2 linked regions of the Alkaliphilus metalliredigens QYMF genome follow. The protein of the gene in region 1 interacts with the protein of each later gene in a pairwise test. Links are inferred from orthologs where the notes say so. Each region holds a gene or a part of one and is shown in the gene's direction. Other genes may lie near its edges.

Region 1 (10,900 bases):
CCCATCTTTTTATATGAAAAATCTGCCAGTGACCCAGGACGTGAAAACCTAGCTAAAATCAGAAAAGGACAATTTGAAGGCATGTTTGAGAAACTCAAGGAAGAGGAATGGAAGCCAGACTTTGGACCCCAAACACCTCATCCCACCGCAGGGGTCACAGCTGTGGGCGCCCGCATGCCATTGGTAGCCTATAATGTGAATTTAGACACCAACAGCTTAGAGATAGCCAATCGTATTGCTAAAAATGTGCGTCATTTAAGCGGTGGATTACGATACTGCAAAGGAATCGGGATTGAACTAGAAGATCGAGGCATCGTTCAAGTATCGATGAATATGACCGACTTTACAAAAACAGCTCTATACCGTGTATTTGAGCTCATTAAAATTGAAGCTAAAAGATATGGTGTTAACGTAGTGGGTAGCGAAGTCATTGGTCTTTTACCCATGGAAGCTTTAATTGACACAGCAGTTTATTATTTAGGAATTGAAGACTTTTCAATGGAACAGATATTAGAATCTAGAATAATGGAGTAAAAGAGACGAATTTGACCTTGTCAATTTAGTTTCGAGTACACATGGAAAAAGGGTTGGAGATTAATTCTCTAACCTTTTTTCTTTTTCTTTTCCTTTTTGAAGCCATTCCTTTATAATAGAAGTATAAGAAAAAGAAGCATATGACGAGGGGGAGCTTTAATGAACCTCATTACTGTTCAATTGTTCAATACACCCAGTGTACTAAAGGATGGCGAAAAAATACATTTTCCTTTTCGTAAGGCAGAGGCCTTGTTTTATTATCTTGTGGTACAAGGACAAGCCACTAGGGATGACTTAGTACATTTATTATGGTCTGAATGTCATGAGGAAATTGGGAGAAAAAATTTGCGAAATGCCATGTATAAAATACGAAAAACTTTTGATATAGATATCATTGTCTCTCCCCAAAGATCAATTGTCATGTTAAATCCCCAGGTGAAAATTGCCTGTGATTTACATGATTTTATAAAGGAGAATCAAGTGAATTTAGATGCATACGCTAGCCTGTTTCTAAAGGGATTCATCATAAAAGGAGCTTTGGAGTTTGAGGAGTGGGTAAGTAGAGAAAGACAATATTACCAAGATCAATATGTACAAAAAGCATATGAGGAGATTGGTCAGAGCTTCAAGCTCAAAGCATATCCTTTAGTTGAAAAGTATGCCAATACCCTAATTCAATTAGATGAGTACGATGAACGGGCCTATCGATGGCTGATGGGATGTTATGTGGAACAGGGACTATACTATAAGGTAATGGAGACCTACCAAGGGTTGACGGATATGTTAAAAACAGAGCTAGGGATTGCACCAGATATACGGACAAGAAAAATGTTTGAAGAAGCATTGCAATATCAAAGTGATAAACAGAATAACAAAAATGAAAAAAACACATTGTTTTTCCATGGAAGAGCAAAAGAACTCACTGAAATGAATAAACAGTTCACACTATTTAGAAGTAGTAGGTCCTATGGTTCAATCATGATTACAGGTGAAGCAGGTATTGGTAAAACAACACTAAAGGATGTGTTTTTAGAGACACTGCCAAATGATATCCTTGTAATTCAAGCCAGCTGTTATCAGGCAGAGGAGAATTATTTGCTGAAACCATGGAATCCAATTTTTTCTCAGTTGGTAAACATCATTCAACAAGAGCAAATAAAAATTCCATTGATCTGGCAGGAGATGATTGCTTCAATTTTCCCCATTTTTGCAACCGATGAAATGAATCATCTAGCCATTGATGTAACCACGGGACCGGGTTCCCAACAATATCAGAGGGTTCAGGAAGTGATTTTAGGTCTTTTTCAAAAGATAAGTAACAAAAAGAAGTTGGTTCTTGTTTTTGAAGACCTACAGTGGATGGATCGAATGAGTTTATCTTTGTTAAAGATCATTTTGTTACGGATTGCTCCAAGAAATGTATTCTTGCTTGGAACCTGTAGGAGCGGATTTGATGAGAAAATAGATGAGTTTATGGTGGAGCTTAATCGATATGATGTTATTGAAAAAGTAGAAATAACCGCCTTTACCAAAAAAGAAGTGGCAGGATTTATCGAGAAAAAGCTTCCAGAGTACCCCTTTAAGGAGCGACAAATTCATGAGATCTATGAGGAGACTGAGGGAAACCCCTTCTTCTTAGTAGAATATTTAAATGTCCTTCAGGATCATGGAGATGTCACTACATTGTCACCTAAGATGCAAGATGTGTTGAAAAGTCGATTGATGGGCATTTCACAGGAAGCACGACAATTGATTAATTTAATTTCTATTTTCTTTGACAAGGTTTCTTTAGAAGTCTTGAAGTCCATCAGTGGTAAGGATGAATTACTACTGGTCCAACTACTGAATGAGCTACAGAGCCGGTATTTAATTAGAGAGATAGACGAGGGAGATAAGGTTGTTTTTCAATTAACCCATCAAAAACTAAGGGACTTTATTTATCAGCAACAGCCCAAATCTATGAGAAAAGTCTTTCATGGACGAATCGCCTCTCTATTGGAGGGAAATTTACAAAATAATCAATGGGATCGCATGCACTACTCTAAATTGATCTATCATTTTTCAAAGTCAGGAGATCCCATGGCAGCTTTGAAATACCAAATCAAAAACGTCAATGCCTATCTAGAGTTTAATCACGAATTATTCCCAGCATTAAACGGGGAGTATTTAGAACAAGAACAGTATTTCTATTTGACTAAAAAAGAAGCCACGACGTTTTTAAATGAAATTCAAGAATCACTTACGTCTCTGTTGGACAAACCAAATCATATAGAAGTCATACAAGGCCTGGAAATTGAATTTCTTCATATGAAGGGCCGGTTTATGATTCGTGAGGGTAAATATACCTGTGGTGTAGAATATATTAAAAAAATGATCCATAAGGCCTTAGACCATGAACAGTATGAAATCCTTCTGAAGGGCTATCGACAGATGATTTATTATGGAATACAAACCCACCAGCTACCTTTAATGGAAATATATATTGAAAAAGGGCTAGTTATCGCTGAGAAACTAGAGGATTTAAGAGAGAGTGGATACTTTTTGAGATTAAAGGGACGACATCAGATGATGAACAATGAATACCAGGAAGCAGAGGGATTTTTCAAGAAATCCATTGAGGTTTTTGAGCAATTAGATCAAGATGCCAATAATTATGCTTTGAATATTGCAGCAGCCTATGATTATTTAGGAGAAGTAAAGAGATGCCAAAATCACCTAGAAGAAGCAATGGGCTATTATGATCAAGCCATTGCCATTTGCCAGGAGCGAAAGATTTTTAAAAGCTTAATGATTTTCTATACCCACGGGGGACAAGCAGCCGTGGAGATAGGGGATTACCAAAGGGCAAAGCCGTATTTGAAAAAGGCCATTGTATTATATAAACAAATAGATGTATTGTGGGGGCGTGCCATTGCAGAGGGATATATGACCCTGCTATTCATTCATGAAAAGAAGTATGACAAAGCATTGGAGAGTTTAAAAAGAGCGGAAAATTTTAGTAAAAGACTCAATAACCCTAATGAACAGGCTATTGTGAATCAGATTAAAGTCAAGGCAGCGTTGCTAATTGATGCGGCTAATGAAGGGAAGTGAAGAAGATGAGCTTTGTCCATCTTCATGTGCATACACAATATAGTTTATTAGATGGATTTGCCACCATTAATCAAACCCTAGACCGGGTTAAGGAACTGGGAATGGATGCCCTTGCAATCACTGACCATGGCTCAATGTTTGGGGTTGTGGATTTTTATAAAGCGGCAAAAAAGAAAGGCATCAAGCCTATCATTGGTTGTGAGGTCTATACGGCTGCCAGAGGCATGACAGATAAGGATCCAGTTAAGGATAAGTCCCAAGGTCATTTGGTTTTATTGGCTAAAAATAATGTAGGATATCAAAACCTGATTAAACTGGTCTCTGAATCCTATCTACATGGGTTCTATTATAAGCCAAGGGTGGATTATAATGAAATTGCAAAGCATACAGAGGGATTGATTGCTCTAAGTGCCTGCTTAGCTGGAGAGGTACAGCGGTTGATTTTACAAAATCAGTATGAAAAAGCCAAGGAAAAGGCATTAATGCTAGAAGAAATGTTTGGTAAAGGAAACTTTTATTTAGAGCTACAGGATCATAAACTACCAGAACAGCAGCAGGTCAATGAAGAATTGATTAAGATGAATCAAGAAACGGGGATCCCCCTTGTGGCCACCAATGATGTCCACTATACAGATCAGGAGGATGCTGAAGCCCATGATATTTTGTTGTGTATTCAAACGGGAAAAATTCTAAATGATGAAAAGCGTCTTAAATTCCCCAATGATCAATTCTATTTGAAAACACAAAAGGAAATGGCAAAGCTATTTGACTATGCCCCAGAGGCCTTAGCCAATACAGTTAAGATAGCTGAAATGTGTCAGGTGGATTTTGATTTTGACACCATTCATTTACCTAACTATGATGTTGCTCCTGGAAAGACAAAGCAAGGGTATTTGAGAGAGCTTTGTTACGAAGGACTCCAGTATCGATACAAGGAAATCACCCAGGAATTGAAGGAACGATTAGAGTATGAATTGGGTATCATCGAGCAGATGGGCTATATGGAATACTTCTTAATTGTATGGGACTTTATTAAATACGCCAAAGATCAAGGAATTGCAGTGGGGCCAGGAAGAGGGAGTGCAGCAGGGAGTATTGTGGCCTATACATTAGGGATTACAGATATTGACCCCATTCGATACAATTTAATTTTTGAACGGTTTTTGAATCCAGAACGGGTTTCAATGCCAGATATTGATATTGATTTTTGCTATGAACGTCGAGAAGAAGTCATTAATTATGTAAAGGCAAAATATGGACAAGATAAGGTGGCTCAGATCATCACCTTTGGAACCATGGCTGCCCGTGGCGCTATTCGAGATGTGGGTCGAGTGGTGAATATGCCATACAATGAAGTAGATCAAATCGCAAAGGAAATCCCCTTTACCTTAGGAATCACCATTGAAAAGGCATTAGAAGTGAATCCTGTTTTAAGAAAGATGTATCAAGAAAATGATGATGCCAATTATTTGATTCGTATGGCGAAAAAGCTTGAGGGAATGCCAAGACATGCCTCTACCCATGCGGCGGGGGTGGTGATTGCTAAGAAGCCCTTAGACCAGCATATACCCCTGTATATGCATGATAACAGTATGACAACACAATTCACTATGGGGACATTGGAAGAATTAGGCCTACTTAAAATGGACTTTTTAGGATTGAGAACACTCACTGTGATTCGAGATGCACTAGAATTAATTAAGGCAAATCATGGGCTTGAAGTTAGCTTTGAAGATAGTGAATATACAGATCCTAAGGTTTATGAATTGATTGGTAGAGGAGAAACACTGGGTGTATTCCAATTGGAGAGCCAAGGGATGATTCAATTTATGAGGGAGCTGAAGCCTGACAATTTTGAAGATATTGTGGCTGGGATTTCACTTTTTCGTCCAGGACCCATGGAGTCCATTCCAAAATATATTGAATATAAAAATAATCATGAGAAAATTGAATATTTACATGAGAGCTTAGAGCCCATATTAAATATGACCTATGGTTGTATGGTCTATCAGGAACAGGTAATGCAAGTGGTAAGAGACCTGGCAGGTTATAGCTATGGCCGTTCTGACTTAGTGAGACGGGCCATGGGAAAAAAGAAACGTGATGTGATGGAAGAGGAAAGAAAATATTTTATTTATGGAAAAGAAAGTGAAGCTGGGGAATTAGAAATTGAAGGGTGTATTCGACGAGGGATTCCTGAGAATATTGCCAATGAAATTTATGATCAAATGATTGATTTTGCCAATTATGCATTTAACAAAAGTCATGCGGCCTCCTATGCAGTCCTGTCTTATCAGACGGCTTATTTAAAATGTCATTATCCTGTGGAATTTATGGCAGCATTAATGACCAGTGTCATGGGGAACACCCTTAAGGTAGTTCACTATATTCAAGATGTCAAACGACAAGGCATGGAAATATTATCCCCTAGCATTAATAAAAGCTATAGCAAGTTTGCAGTTGAAGATAATCAAATTCGTTTTGGATTAGCCGCTGTTAAAAATGTGGGGGGCAATATGATTGATGCCATTGTAGAAACTAGAAATCATAAAGGAAGCTTTACAAGCTTTACAGATTTTTGTCAAAAAGTACCTAGTAAGGATCTTAACAAACGTTCTATTGAAAGTTTGATTAAATGTGGGGCTTTTGATTGCTTAGAGGTGTATCGAGCACAATTATTAGCCATTTATGAGAAGGTGCTAGATAGTGTTTATCATGATCGAAAGAGAAACATCCAAGGTCAACTTGGCTTATTTGAAGGTCCATCGGGAATGCCATCTAATCTAAATGAAGGATTATTGCCTAACATCAAAGAATTTAATGATAAGCTCAGGCTCAATATGGAAAAAGAAGTACTAGGCTTATATATCAGTGGACATCCCCTGGCAGCCTATGAAAAAGAGCTAAGCAAAAAGGTATCCGCCTATAGTAATCAATTAGTCTTGAGCCTCGAAGAAGATGATAATGAGCAGGAATGGAAAGAAGGAGATCGGGTCATTATTGGAGGAATTGTTATTGAAAAAACGATTAAAACCACAAAACACCAACAAATAATGGCCTTTGTAACCGTAGAAGATTTATTTGGAGTTGTGGAATGTGTTGTTTTTCCAAAAACATATGATCGCTACCAAGATTTATTGGTAGACGATAGCTTTGTCCTCATGGAGGGAACCTTAAACCTAAGGGAGGATGAAACACCTAAAGTTCTGGTTCAACGGGTACGACCATTGGTTAAAGAAGAAGAGGCAGAACAAAAACTATACATTAAAGTGGAAAATGAGGATCAGCTTGGTAAAATAGAAGAAATAAAGCCGACCCTTCGCCTGCATAGAGGAAAGGTGCCAGTATTTGTCTATATTGAAGATCAGAAAAAAGCCTTTAAGGCTGATCAAAGTCTCTGGATTACACTAGATGAAGATCTATTACAGAAATTAAAAACTGTCTTTGGAGAAGATTGCGTTAAGGTTAGTTAACTAAACTTTGAATGGGCAATAAGGACTGAGGCTGCAGCCGCAATACCGGCAATCAGATTGCCTAAGAAGGTATGAACACTGGCATCTTTAATATTTGGATCCTTAAGGATGCCTACCTTTTCTTATAATCACCCCCCGTTCATCCATCAACTTAATGACAATATTTTTTAAAATCATCCCTCCATTTGAATATTTTGTGGCAAATAAAAAGGCGTGTGTGTTATAATATGTAATATATTCAAAATTGTAAACACCAAAATGAAAAATGATTTAGAAAGTAAAATATAGTATAAAATAGAAAATTAAAAAGAGATACAATAGTAGATTCAGTTTAGGGTATACTGAAGTAATATGAGACTTAATTAGAGATAAAAGGAGGCCTGAATAATGTGGACAGTCGTGTATATGGCTAATACCAAAAGGGATGCAGAAAAAATGCAAAAAATATTAACAGAAGAAGGCTTCTTAGTTAAAATTAAACCTATTAGTAAAAGCAATGAAGAAGGTACCTGTGAAATATTAGTACCTAGAGCGGAAGTTGAAGAAGCACATCATATTTTAATGAACCACGGATTATAAATTACTTTTTCTTTTTTTATATACATAGAAATAGGGACTAATTAAACTACGCGGGACAAACAAAGTCCCTATAGGATAGAATGGAGGTATAGAAATGAAAACAATTGGTGTATTAACAAGTGGGGGAGATTCTCCAGGAATGAATGCTGCCATACGTGCTGTGGTCAGAAGTGGTATTTATAATGGCTGTAAGATAATGGGCATTAAACAGGGCTATAGCGGACTTATCAATGCTAAAATTGAAGAAATGAACCTTTCTTCAGTAGCCGATATTATTCATCGGGGGGGAACGATTCTAAGAACAGCTCGATGTGAAGAATTTAGAACTGAAGAAGGAAGAAAAAAGGCATTAAATGTGTTGAAGGTATTGAAGATAGATGGGGTTGTGGTCATCGGTGGGGATGGTTCCTTTCAAGGGGCAAAAAAACTGAGTGAACTAGGGATCCCTACGGTGGCAGTACCAGGGACCATTGATAATGATCTGGGATATAGTGATTATACAATAGGTTTTGATACCGCAATGAATACAGTATTAGATGCCATCAGTAAAATCAGAGACACCTCTACCTCCCATGGAAGAGCAAACATCATTGAAGTAATGGGAAGACATTGTGGTGATATTGCCCTATATACTGGTTTAGCAGGGGGTGCTGAAAGTATTATTATTCCTGAAGTAGGCTTGGACATTGATGAAATATGTCGAAAACTATTACAGGGCAAAAACAGAGGTAAATTACATAGTTTAATTGTATTGGCAGAAGGTGTTGGGGGGGCCATTGATTTAGGCAAAATCATTGAAGAAAAGACAGGAATTGAAACAAGATCTACTGTGTTTGGACATATTCAAAGGGGTGGAAGTCCTACTGCCTTTGATCGAATTTTAGCCAGCAAAATGGGTGCCAGGGCTGTGGATCTATTAATAGAGGAAAAAGGCAACCGTGCTGTTGGTATTAAAGGAAATCAAATTTTCGACATGGATATTGAGGAAGCTTTAAATATAGAAAATAAATTTGATCAAGAAACCTTTGAGCTTGCAAAAATACTATCGATATAATGAAGGAGAGATGAATATGAAAAAAACAAAAATTGTCTGTACAATAGGGCCAGCCAGTGAATCTAAGGAAGTGTTCACTGAGTTAGTAAAGCAGGGTTTAAACGTAGCTAGGTTAAACTTTTCCCATGGAAACCATGAAGAGCATGGTGAGCGAATTAAAATGATTAAAGAAGTGAGACGAGAGCTTGAACAATCTGTAGCAATTTTACTAGATACTAAGGGACCAGAAATTCGCACAGGAAAGTTTAAAGATCCAGAGGTCCTGCTAGCGGAAGGGCAGGTATTCACTGTGACCACACGTGATGTCGTAGGGGATCAAAATATGTGTAGTGTTAGCTATGAAGGGTTGGCTAGAGATGTTAAGCCTGGAGATGAAATATTGATTGATGATGGACTAGTGGGACTTAGGGTGCAAAAAATCATCCAAGGAACAGATGTTGAATGCATCGTTGAAAATGCAGGAATCGTGAAAAATCACAAAGGAGTCAATGTTCCAGGGGTACAAATTAATTTACCTGCCATTACAGAAAAAGATGAAGGTGATATTGTATTTGGAATCCAGATGGATATTGATTTTATTGCGGCTTCCTTCGTCAGAAAAGCATCTGATGTATTGGCTATCAAAAGGATATTAGAGGAAAATAATGCAGATCATATTCAAATTATCTCTAAAATAGAGAATCAAGAAGGAATGGATAATTTAGATGAAATCATAGAAGTCTCAGATGGGATTATGGTAGCTCGAGGAGATTTAGGTGTAGAAATACCAACAGAAGATGTTCCCCTAGCTCAAAAAGAAATGATTCTAAAATGTAACAAGGTTGGAAAACCAGTGATCACAGCTACTCAGATGTTGGATTCTATGATGCGTAATCCTAGACCCACTCGTGCAGAGGTAACGGATGTGGCCAATGCAATATTTGATGGAACCGATGCAATCATGCTTTCGGGGGAAACCGCAGCAGGAAAATATCCGATAGAATCTGTGAAAACAATGGCGAGAATCGCATTAAGAACTGAAGGGGCCATTGATTACCGTAGCCTATTGAACAAAAAGGCCCAAGAACGGGAATTGACAATCACCGATGCAATTAGTCATGCTACCTGCAGTACAGCAAGTGACTTACAGGCATCTGCAATTTTAATAGCTACGTCCTCAGGACATACCGCAAGGATGGTCTCTCGATTTAAACCTCAGGCACCAATTATTGCAGCCACAACCAGTGAGCGTGTGATGAGAAAGCTGAGTTTAACTTGGGGTGCTTATTGTCTATTAGTAGATGAATTTCAATCAACCGATGATATTATTGATGCAACAGTGGAACATGCCTTGGAGAAAGAGTATATTAAGAGAGGCGACTTGATCGTTATGACGGCAGGAGTGCCTGTAGGCATAGCAGGAACAACAAACCTATTGAAGGTACATATTGTTGGGGATGTATTGGTAAATGGAACCGGGGTAGGCAAAATTCCCGCCACTGGAAAAGTGGTTGTGATCCATCAGCATGATGAGCTAGGACAAGAAACATTCAATGAGGGTGACATTTTAGTGGTTTCTTGTACAGATAAGGATCTGATTCCATTGATGGAGAAAGCAGGGGCTATGATTGTAGAAGAAGGTGGCATCACAAGTCATGCAGCTATTGTAGGGTTAAACCTTCATAAGCCCACAGTGGTTGGAGCCATAGGCGCAACAGAGAAGCTGAAAACCGGAGATATTGTCACTGTAGATACCATTCGGGGATTGATATATAGTGGAAAGACACGTGTCTTGTAAAAAATATGATGGAAATGAAGCACCGATTTATATAGAAAAACATATAATACAATAACGACATCAATATTCTCCCCCTTTATTGATTATCGTGAAATAAGCTGGTAAAAAAAAGAACCTACAGGATCCTGTAGGTTCTTTTCTTAATTTAAGGGAGATAATGTAGATAAGCAATTTGTAATTATTTCTATTTTTAATCCTAAATTTACGCTTTATTGTAAACATATTGGTTGGTTTTTTTATGAAAGTAAGTTACAATGTACTTGTTAAGAAAATAACAAGAGGGGTGAGACAATGAAATTTATTAACTTCTCTAAAGAAAAATGTAAGAATTGTTATAAGTGTATAAGGGTGTGTTCACCCAAGGCTATTTCTATTTATGATGATCGAGCA
Region 2 (9,582 bases), 430 kb from region 1 along the record:
CTCTATGGAAATATTGGACAAGCGGTAAGGGGGATTCAAATGGATAGGCGATCAAAGAGTATGTTGATCATTGCTTGCATTTTGATGGTTTTGTTGATTGGTAAATCATTATGGTATGACCCTGCTGGTGTGTTAGAAGGAGAACGAGGAAAGTTTCAATCCTATGCTTCAAGTACAGCACCATTGGAGAACAGTGGATTGCTGGAAAAATTAGGACTTCTACATTATCGTGTACTATTTGTACTACAAGAGTCAGATGAAGGAACCACAGAAATTAGTTATTTCGATAAAGAAATGGATCAACAGGTTGAAGTGGTCCTTGAAGGACAGTATCGGGCTAAGGTTAGAGCATATCTTTTTTATGTTATACCGGTAAAAGAGATGCAGATTAAAGGAGGGACCAAAGGATGAAAACAAACTTAAAGGTAGAATTAATTGGACACACACCAGAACCAGAAAAACTAACTGCTTCGGCGGCAAAGCTGTGCTACTCTAACAGTGATATTCAGAGCTTAAGATCAAACTTGCAGGAAGATAAAGTGAAAGGGTTTATCGATATGCTGGCGGGTCTAGGACATGAATCACCTTTTGAGCATATTAGCTTCACATTTGGCATTGAGGGGGTATCAAGAAGCTTAACGCATCAGCTTGTGAGACATCGTATTGGCTCTAGTTATTCTCAGAAGAGTCAGCGCTATGTGAAGGAGGGAAGCTTTGAGTACGTGATTCCCCCAGAGGTGGAGAGTGATCCACGAGCAGTGGTTCTTTTTATTAAAACAATGGAAGAGATTCAAGGTGCATATGACCGGTTAGCAGAACTATTATTTCAGAAACACTATCAGGGGTTCGTTGATGGGGGGCAATCTCCAGGACAAGCAAAATCAATGGCAGAAAAGAAAGCCATTGAAGATGCAAGGTTTGTCTTGCCCAATGCCTGTGAAACAAAGATCGTTGTTACAATGAATGCCAGGGCTTTATTTAACTTTTTCCATCACCGATGCTGTAATCGGGCCCAGTGGGAAATCAAGGAATTAGCCATTGAGATGCTACGACTGCTAAAAGACGTTGCACCCACGGTCTTTAAGTATTGTGGACCAGGATGTATTCACGGAAAGTGCCCAGAGGGAAGTATGAGCTGTGGTAAAATGAAGGAAGTAAAAGAACGGTTTCAAGGTCTATAAAGGGCGATAAGCTCTATTAATGAGGTGGAAGAATGAAAACAGATAAAATAGAAGGACGCAATCCTGTATTAGAAGCGTTGAAAGCAGGACGTGAAATTGATAAATTGTTAATTGCTAAGGGAGCTGAAGAAGGCTCCATGAAAAAGATTATTGGCATGGCTAAGGATCAGAATATTATTGTTCAATATGTGGAACGCCAAAAATTGGATCAAATATCAGAGTCTCATGCACATCAAGGTGTCATTGCCCAAGTGGCGGCTTATGAGTATAGTGACGTGGAGACGATACTAGAAAATGCACAGAAAAAAGGCAAATCGCCATTTATACTGATATTGGATGAAATTATGGACCCCCATAATCTGGGATCTATTATTCGAACAGCTGATGCAGTTGGGGTAGATGGGATTATTATTCCTAAAAGGAGAGCTGTAGGTTTAACAGCTGTAGTGGCAAAGACTTCGGCAGGTGCCATTGAATACGTTCCTGTGGCAAAGGTATCCAATATTTCTCAAACAATAGATAAACTTAAGGAAAAAGGTGTCTGGGTAGCCGGGGCTGATATGAAAGGGAAACAGCTGCATTTTGAAGCTGATTTCAAGGGAGCCCTTGCCTTGGTCATTGGTGGTGAAGGAAGTGGAATTTCTCGATTGGTCAAGGAAAAATGTGACTTTTTAGTCAAACTTCCCATGGCGGGACAGGTATCTTCTCTAAATGCTTCGGTAGCAGCAGCCGTATTAATGTATGAGGCTTATAGACAACGGATTTCTGCGGAAAAGTAGGATGGAGGAAAGGCTTTGAAGGAATATTTGGTCCTAGACGGGTATAATGTATTGAATGGATGGCCAAAACTGAAGGAATTATGTCAAGGAGATTTGGATGGCGCTAGAAAAGAGCTGCTGGAAATGATGGCTGAGTATGGGTCATTCAAGGGAATCGAAGTGATTGTTGTTTTTGATGCTCATTTAGTGAAGGGGAGCATGCAAAAAAATGAGAAACTTAAAGGTGTTGAAGTTGTTTTTACCAAGGAAAAACAGACGGCAGATTCTTATATAGAAAGGCTGATTACTGAACTTTCTATAAGGAATCGTGTGGTAGTTGCAACCAACGATTGGGCAGAGCAACAAATGGTTTTAGGGGGAGGCGCCACGAGAATTTCTGTTAGGGAATTAGTTTTAGAATTCCAAAATATAAAAGTAAAGATCAAGAAAAAGGGTGAAAAATTATCCCAGGAACGAAATGATATATCTTCGAGGTTAGACGAAACCATTTTAGAAAAACTCGAAAAATTCAGACGGGGGTCGTGAATTCACTTGACTTTACATAATATATTAAGGTATAATATTGTCATGATTTTGGGCATATTACTAAATCTGCGGAGGCGATGTGTGTGGGTGTTGGGGCGATAAAAAATGTAACGGGGAACTACGATGTGGTGGATGAAGATATAGTTGAAAGTGCTAAAGATGGTGATTTGGCTGCACTGGAGTTTTTGATAAAAAAATACAAGAACTTCGTTAGAGCCAAGGCCCGATCCTATTTTTTGATAGGAGCTGATCGGGAAGATATTGTACAAGAAGGAATGATTGGACTCTATAAGGCGATTCGAGACTTCAAACCGGACAAACTGTCTTCATTTAGGGCTTTTGCTGAGTTGTGTATTACGAGGCAGATTATTACGGCGATTAAAACGGCTACTAGACAAAAACATATCCCACTTAATTCTTATGTTTCTTTAAATAAGCCCATTTACGATGAAGAGTCTGATCGGACACTTTTGGATGTTATCTCAGGGCAAAAGGTAACGGATCCGGAAGAGCTAATTATTTGTCGAGAAGAGTTAGGGCATATTGAAGGGAAAATCGGAGAAATTTTAAGTGACCTGGAGTGGAAAGTGTTGATGTTGTATCTACAAGGAAGATCTTACCAGGAAATTGCTTGTGATTTAAAACGCCATGTCAAATCTATTGACAATGCCTTACAACGTGTCAAACGCAAATTAGAGCGTTATTTAGAAGCGAGAAATGCATAAAATTAAGTCGTTCCCTTGTTTACGATAATATTGACAAGGGTTATTGAGACGTAGTAAAATGGACAATGGGTAGGATGTATCCTATGATTTAAATCTAAAGTTTAATGACATAATATAATAGATTGTCTTTGAAGGCAAATCCTACATAATAAAAAGGAAAACAGGAGCCCGATTTATGCTAATTGTTTTGGTGATACTTGGGTGAATAACAATGGAGGAGGAAGATAGAATGGGAAAAGCAAAATATGAAAGAAGTAAACCACATGTTAATATTGGAACAATTGGTCACGTAGACCACGGTAAAACAACGTTAACAGCAGCAATCACAATCACAATGCACAACAGATATGGAACAGGTGGAGCGGTAGCCTTCGATATGATCGATAAGGCACCAGAAGAAAGAGAAAGAGGAATCACAATTTCAACAGCTCACGTGGAGTACGAAACAGACAAGAGACATTATGCTCACGTAGACTGCCCAGGACATGCTGATTATGTAAAGAACATGATTACAGGAGCAGCACAAATGGACGGAGCGATTTTAGTTTGTTCAGCAGCGGATGGTCCAATGCCTCAAACAAGAGAGCATATCCTATTATCAAGACAAGTAGGTGTACCATACATCGTCGTATTCCTAAACAAGTGTGACATGGTAGACGACGAAGAATTACTAGAGTTAGTAGAGATGGAAGTAAGAGATCTATTAAACATGTATGAATTCCCAGGAGATGACACACCAGTAATCATGGGGTCAGCATTAAAAGCATTAGAAGATCCAGCAGGTCCATGGGGAGACAAAATTGTTGAATTATTCGATGCAATTGACACATGGATTCCAGAGCCAGTAAGAGATACAGATAAGCCATTCCTAATGCCAGTAGAGGATGTATTCTCAATTACAGGTAGAGGAACAGTAGCAACAGGAAGAATCGAAAGAGGAATTGTAAAAGTACAAGAAGAGATTTCTCTAGTTGGATTATCAGAAGCACCAAGAAAGCTAGTTGTAACAGGAGTAGAGATGTTTAGAAAGCTTCTAGATCAAGGACAAGCTGGAGATAACGTTGGAATCTTATTAAGAGGTATCCAAAGAGATGAAATCGAAAGAGGACAAGTATTGGCGAAGACAGGTTCGATTCAGCCACATACAAAGTTCATGGCTGAAGTATATGTATTGAAAAAAGAAGAGGGTGGAAGACATACGCCATTCTTTGATGGATACAGACCACAGTTTTATTTTAGAACAACAGACGTAACGGGATCAATTAAATTACCAGAAGGAGTAGAAATGGTAATGCCAGGAGATAACATCACAATGGAAATTGAACTGATTAGCCCAATTGCAACAGAAGAAGGATTAAGATTTGCTATCCGAGAGGGTGGAAGAACAGTTGGAGCTGGAGTTGTCGCTTCTATTATCGAATAGTTAAAAACCTAATTAAACCAAGGAGTTATAAATGGGGGCTAGGGTTAACCTAGGCCCTTTTAGATAAAATAAGAAATTTTTATTGACAGTAAAATAAAAATGTGATAAATTTTATTGGGTAATGTACTATAATATGAGCTACTTATGCGTTGTAGTAATAGATTTAATAAGAGAATTAGTAGTGCTCTACGGGAGGTGTAACTGTTGCGAGTCAAGATAACATTAGCGTGTACAGAATGCAAGCAGAGGAATTATAACACAACAAAGAATAAGAAGAACAACCCTGATCGTATGGAAATGCAAAAACATTGCAAATTCTGTAAAAGCCACACACTTCATAAAGAAACAAAATAATTGAGTTTAAACTTTAAAAGGATGTGAGGATCAGAATGACTACTCAAGCTAATGCCAACAATAATGAAAAGGCAAAAGGTTTAGGTAAATTTTTAAGAGGTGTTAGATCCGAGCTTAAAAAAGTGAATTGGCCAAATAGAGCAGAAATAAAAAACCATACAGGTGTTGTGATTATTGCAACATTAATGGCAGTCGTTCTTTTATGGATTTTGGATTCGGTTTTTGGTTTTGGGTTAAACTTACTCATTTAACGAAGAATACGCTTAAAGGGAGGGAGAGTTATTTGTCTTTGAAGACAGGTGCTCCTTAATATGTCCGAACAAGCAAAATGGTATGTCGTCCATACGTACTCTGGCCATGAAAACAAAGTGAAAATTAACATAGAAAAAATGGCGGAAAACAGAGGTATGGAAGATTTGATTCTGGAGGTAGCAGTACCGACGGAAGAGAAAATCGAAATTAAAAATGGCAAGAAAAAAACAAAAGAGGTCAAGCTCTATCCGGGATATGTGTTACTCAAGATGCACGTGACTGATGAGTCATGGTACTTGGTTAGAAATACCCGAGGTGTAACAGGTTTTGTTGGACCAAGCTCTAAACCGATTCCATTAACGGATCGGGAAGTGAAAAATATGGGTGTAGAACAAGTGAGTCATGAAATCGACATTAAAATAGGCGATTCTATACGCGTGGTCTCCGGCCCCTTTGAAAGCTTTATGGGCTCAATAGAGCATATCAACATGGAGAAACAAACCATTAGAGTGCTCATATCAATGTTTGGCAGGGAAACCCCTGTAGAATTAGAATTTCACCAAGTTCAAGCTTTGTAGGATGGATATTTTAAAAGACTTGAGCCAAAAACACTAGGGATAGTGAAACGCATACAGATATAATTTTAAGGAGGTGTAAAAGCAATGGCAAAAAAGGTAGTAGGACAAATTAAATTACAAATCCCTGCAGGGAAAGCGACACCAGCACCACCAGTTGGGCCTGCTTTAGGACAACATGGTGTGAACATCATGGGGTTCTGTAAGGAGTTCAATGCGAAAACTGCAGATCAAGCAGGTATGATTATTCCTGTAATCATTTCTGTTTATCAAGATAGATCATATACTTTCATCACAAAGACACCACCTGCTGCGATCTTAATCAAGAAGGCAGCTGGTATTGACAAGGCGTCAGGTGAGCCGCATACTAAGAAGGTGGCAACAATTTCAAAAGCGAAAGTAAAGGAAATTGCAGAATTAAAAATGCCAGACTTAAATGCGTCTTCGGTTGAATCTGCCATGAGTATGATCGCTGGAACTGCTAGAAGTATGGGCGTTGTTGTTGAAGATTAATTTCAATAGATGATTTAGGAAAAAGTGGGAGGTCCTATAAAGACCGTCACTACCACAAGGAGGTTAGGAAAATGCCAAAAAGAGGTAAGAAGTATCAAGAAGCACTTAAGCAATTTGATAGAGAAAAGTCATATGATCCTAATGAGGCGGTAGTATTAGTTAAAAAAACAGCTACTGCAAAGTTCGATGAAACAATTGAAGCTCATATTAAACTGGGTGTAGATTCAAGACATGCAGATCAACAAGTAAGAGGTGCCATTGTATTACCACATGGAACAGGTAAAACTGCTAAAGTGCTTGTCTTTGCAAAAGGCGAAAAAGTAACTGAGGCTGAAAAAGCCGGAGCAGACTATGTGGGTTCAGACGATCTAGTAGCAAAGATTCAAGGCGAAAACTGGTTTGACTTTGATGTAGTTGTTGCAACGCCAGATATGATGGGTGTTGTAGGACGATTAGGTAGAGTACTTGGACCAAAAGGATTAATGCCAAATCCTAAGTCTGGAACAGTAACATTTGACCTTGAAAGAGCTGTAAAGGAAATAAAAGCTGGTAAAGTAGAATACAGATTGGATAAAACAAACATTATCCATGTGCCAATCGGAAAAGCTTCTTTTGAAGAAGCACAACTGGCTGAAAACTTTAAAACATTGTTAGAAGCAGTTGCAAAGGCGAAACCAGCCGCAGCAAAGGGACAATATTTCAAGAGTGTCAGTGTAACCAGTACGATGGGACCAGGAATTCGTGTTAATCCATCAAAGGTATCAGAATAAAGTTCCATTAGATAAATTAAATTTATCTGTTGACATAGATTTCAGATACTGATACAATGATTAAAGTTGTTAAAAGTGAATATTTTGCCGCAGAAAGTAGGTGCGTTAGCTTAAATATCCTACCGAGGCTTTGGATAAATTTATCAAAGATCTCTTTCTGTGTGACGTTATTTACGCAGAGAGGGATCTTTTTCTGTAACGGCAAAATATCCATATATTCATAAAGAGGAGGTGGACGTCCTAATGTCAAAAGTAATTGAGATGAAAGAAAAAGTTGTGGCTGAAATTACTGAGAAGTTTGAAAAATCTATCGCTGCAGTAGTAGTTGATTATAGAGGACTGAAGGTTGAGGAAGTCACAGAACTTAGAGCAAAGTTTAGAGAAGCTGGCGTTGAATACAAAGTATATAAGAATACCATGATGAGACGAGCAGCTCGAAATGCAGGGATGGAAGAAATGGTGGCGGATTTGGTAGGACCAAATGCTGTTGCTTTCAGTTATGAGGATCCAGTGGCTCCAGCTAGAATCTTAAATGATTTTGCTAAGAACCATAAAGCCCTAGAATTAAAAGTAGGGTTTGTTGAAGGAAGCTTTTATGACGAAGAAAAATTAAAAGAGCTAGCGTCTGTGCCGTCAAGAGAAGTGTTAATTGCTAAACTTCTTAGCAGCTTTAATGCCCCAATGGCAAACTTCGCTTGCTTAATCAAAGCGATTGCAGACAAGAAGACAGAGCAAGAGGCATAAGAATAACAAAATATCAAAATAACAAAAATAAAACAAAAAATAATCGGAGGTGCTTTTAAAATGACAATCGAGCAAATTTTAGAAACGATTGAAAATATGAAGGTGTTAGAATTAAACGAGTTAGTGAAAGCTGCAGAAGAAAAGTTTGGTGTATCTGCATCAGCGGCAGTGGTAGTTGGAGCAGCTGCAGGTGGAGCTGTTGAAGAAGAACAAACCGAATTTGATGTAATCCTTGATAACGCAGGATCTTCAAAAATCAATGTAATCAAAGCTGTAAGAGAAATCACAGGATTAGGATTGAAAGAAGCTAAAGGAGTTGTTGATGAGGCTCCTAAGGCAATTAAAGAAGCCATATCTAAAGAAGATGCTGAAGCAATTAAAGCTAAACTAGAAGAAGCAGGCGCTTCTGTAACACTTAAATAATTGATTGAATAAGCAAAAAAAGGCACTCCAGGAAACTGGAGTACCTTTTTATGTGTTTTTTGAAAAAACATTTTGATTCTTATTATACAATAAAAGTATTATACAATAAAAGAACTAAAATGACCAGTACAAAAATGAAATATAGTAATTCATAGGAGAAATAGAAAACCAAAGAAATGTTGACAAACTGTATCTCTTATGTTAAAATTATACATTGCATAATATTATACTATTTGACACTGCTATCTAAACTGATAAGACCGTCAAAACCCTGCAAGGATTAATAAAGACCGTATAAAAAAGACAACCAAGGGCAATAGTATAGTAGATGATCGTATGTAAAAATAAACCAAAAGCAAAATAAAAGGCTTTTGGCTATTTTCAATCATAGAGTAGAAAAAAAGAAAGTAATTTCTTTTAACTTTAACACAAGGGGTGAATTAAATTGATGCCACATCCTGTCCAGCTTGGCAAGAAAGTTAGAATGAGTTATTCACAAATCAATGAAGTGCTTGACATGCCAAATTTGATTGAACTCCAAAAAGAAGCGTATGACTGGTTTTTAGATGAAGGATTACGTGAAGTGTTTAACGACATTTCACCGATTCAAGACTACACTGGGAACCTGATTTTGGAGTTTGTTGATTATTCCCTTGATGAAAATCCTAAGTACGATGTTGGGGAGTCAAAGGAAAGAGACGCCACATATGCTGCACCATTAAAAGTAAAAGTGAGGCTAATCAACAAAGAAACTGGAGAAGTGAAAGAACAGGAAGTTTTTATGGGAGACTTTCCTTTAATGACAGACACCGGTACCTTTATTATTAATGGTGCAGAACGGGTTATTGTCAGCCAGTTAGTTCGTTCACCAGGGGTTTATTACAATCGACAGTTTGATAAAACTGGTAAACAGTTGTATTCTGCTACAGTGATCCCAAATCGTGGAGCTTGGCTAGAGTATGAAACAGATTCCAATGATGTGGTTTCTGTAAGAGTAGACCGGACAAGAAAACAGCCTGCAACAGTACTCTTAAGGGCACTGGGGTATGGAACTGACCAACAAATTAAAGATTTGCTGGGAGAAGACGAAAGAATTTTAGCAACACTTGAGAAGGATAATACGAAAACTGCAGAAGAAGGGCTACTTGAGATTTACAAGAAATTAAGACCAGGTGAGCCACCAACAATTGAGAGTGCTACTTCTTTAATCAACACTTTGTTTTTTGATGCAAAGCGTTATGATTTGGCAAAAGTAGGACGATATAAGTTTAGCAAAAAATTATCTCTGGCAAATCGAATTATGAGCCATAAAGCGGCT

The links.
Region 2: the proteins of AMET_RS19980 (region 1) and rplL interact in binary tests that used the Escherichia coli proteins (3 or more experiments, as listed by UniProt). The link is inferred for Alkaliphilus metalliredigens QYMF from one-to-one orthologs.

Annotation. Positions count from the first base shown.
Region 1 is NC_009633.1:4,155,862-4,166,761, reverse strand. Bases 3,300-7,300 are described here. They hold AMET_RS19980 (DNA polymerase III subunit alpha), read left to right. Parts: upstream 3,300-3,632; coding sequence 3,633-7,100; downstream 7,101-7,300. Other genes in these bases: AMET_RS19985 (AAA family ATPase), read left to right, coding at 3,300-3,627. Also shown: ftcD (glutamate formimidoyltransferase), read left to right, coding at 1-534; more of AMET_RS19985, read left to right, coding at 694-3,299; AMET_RS19975 (hypothetical protein), read left to right, coding at 7,488-7,679; pfkA (6-phosphofructokinase), read left to right, coding at 7,774-8,733; pyk (pyruvate kinase), read left to right, coding at 8,750-10,510; AMET_RS19960 ([Fe-Fe] hydrogenase large subunit C-terminal domain-containing protein), read left to right, coding at 10,802-10,900. UniProt on the Escherichia coli protein: DNA polymerase III is a complex, multichain enzyme responsible for most of the replicative synthesis in bacteria. This DNA polymerase also exhibits 3' to 5' exonuclease activity. The alpha chain is the DNA polymerase catalytic subunit.
Region 2 is NC_009633.1:4,590,048-4,599,629, reverse strand. The notes cover bases 6,900-9,582. They hold rplL (50S ribosomal protein L7/L12), read left to right. Parts: upstream 6,900-7,901; coding sequence 7,902-8,264; downstream 8,265-9,582. Other genes in these bases: rpoB (DNA-directed RNA polymerase subunit beta), read left to right, coding at 8,713-9,582; rplJ (50S ribosomal protein L10), read left to right, coding at 7,341-7,841; rplA (50S ribosomal protein L1), read left to right, coding at 6,900-7,097. Also shown: AMET_RS22480 (Mini-ribonuclease 3), read left to right, coding at 1-28; AMET_RS22475 (hypothetical protein), read left to right, coding at 40-411; thyX (FAD-dependent thymidylate synthase), read left to right, coding at 408-1,181; 23S rRNA (guanosine(2251)-2'-O)-methyltransferase RlmB, read left to right, coding at 1,214-1,960; AMET_RS22460 (NYN domain-containing protein), read left to right, coding at 1,976-2,485; RNA polymerase sporulation sigma factor SigH, read left to right, coding at 2,569-3,210; tuf (elongation factor Tu), read left to right, coding at 3,440-4,633; rpmG (50S ribosomal protein L33), read left to right, coding at 4,838-4,987; preprotein translocase subunit SecE, read left to right, coding at 5,023-5,238; transcription termination/antitermination protein NusG, read left to right, coding at 5,299-5,817; rplK (50S ribosomal protein L11), read left to right, coding at 5,902-6,327; more of rplA, read left to right, coding at 6,399-6,899. UniProt on the Escherichia coli protein: The binding site for several of the GTPase factors involved in protein synthesis (IF-2, EF-Tu, EF-G and RF3). Is thus essential for accurate translation.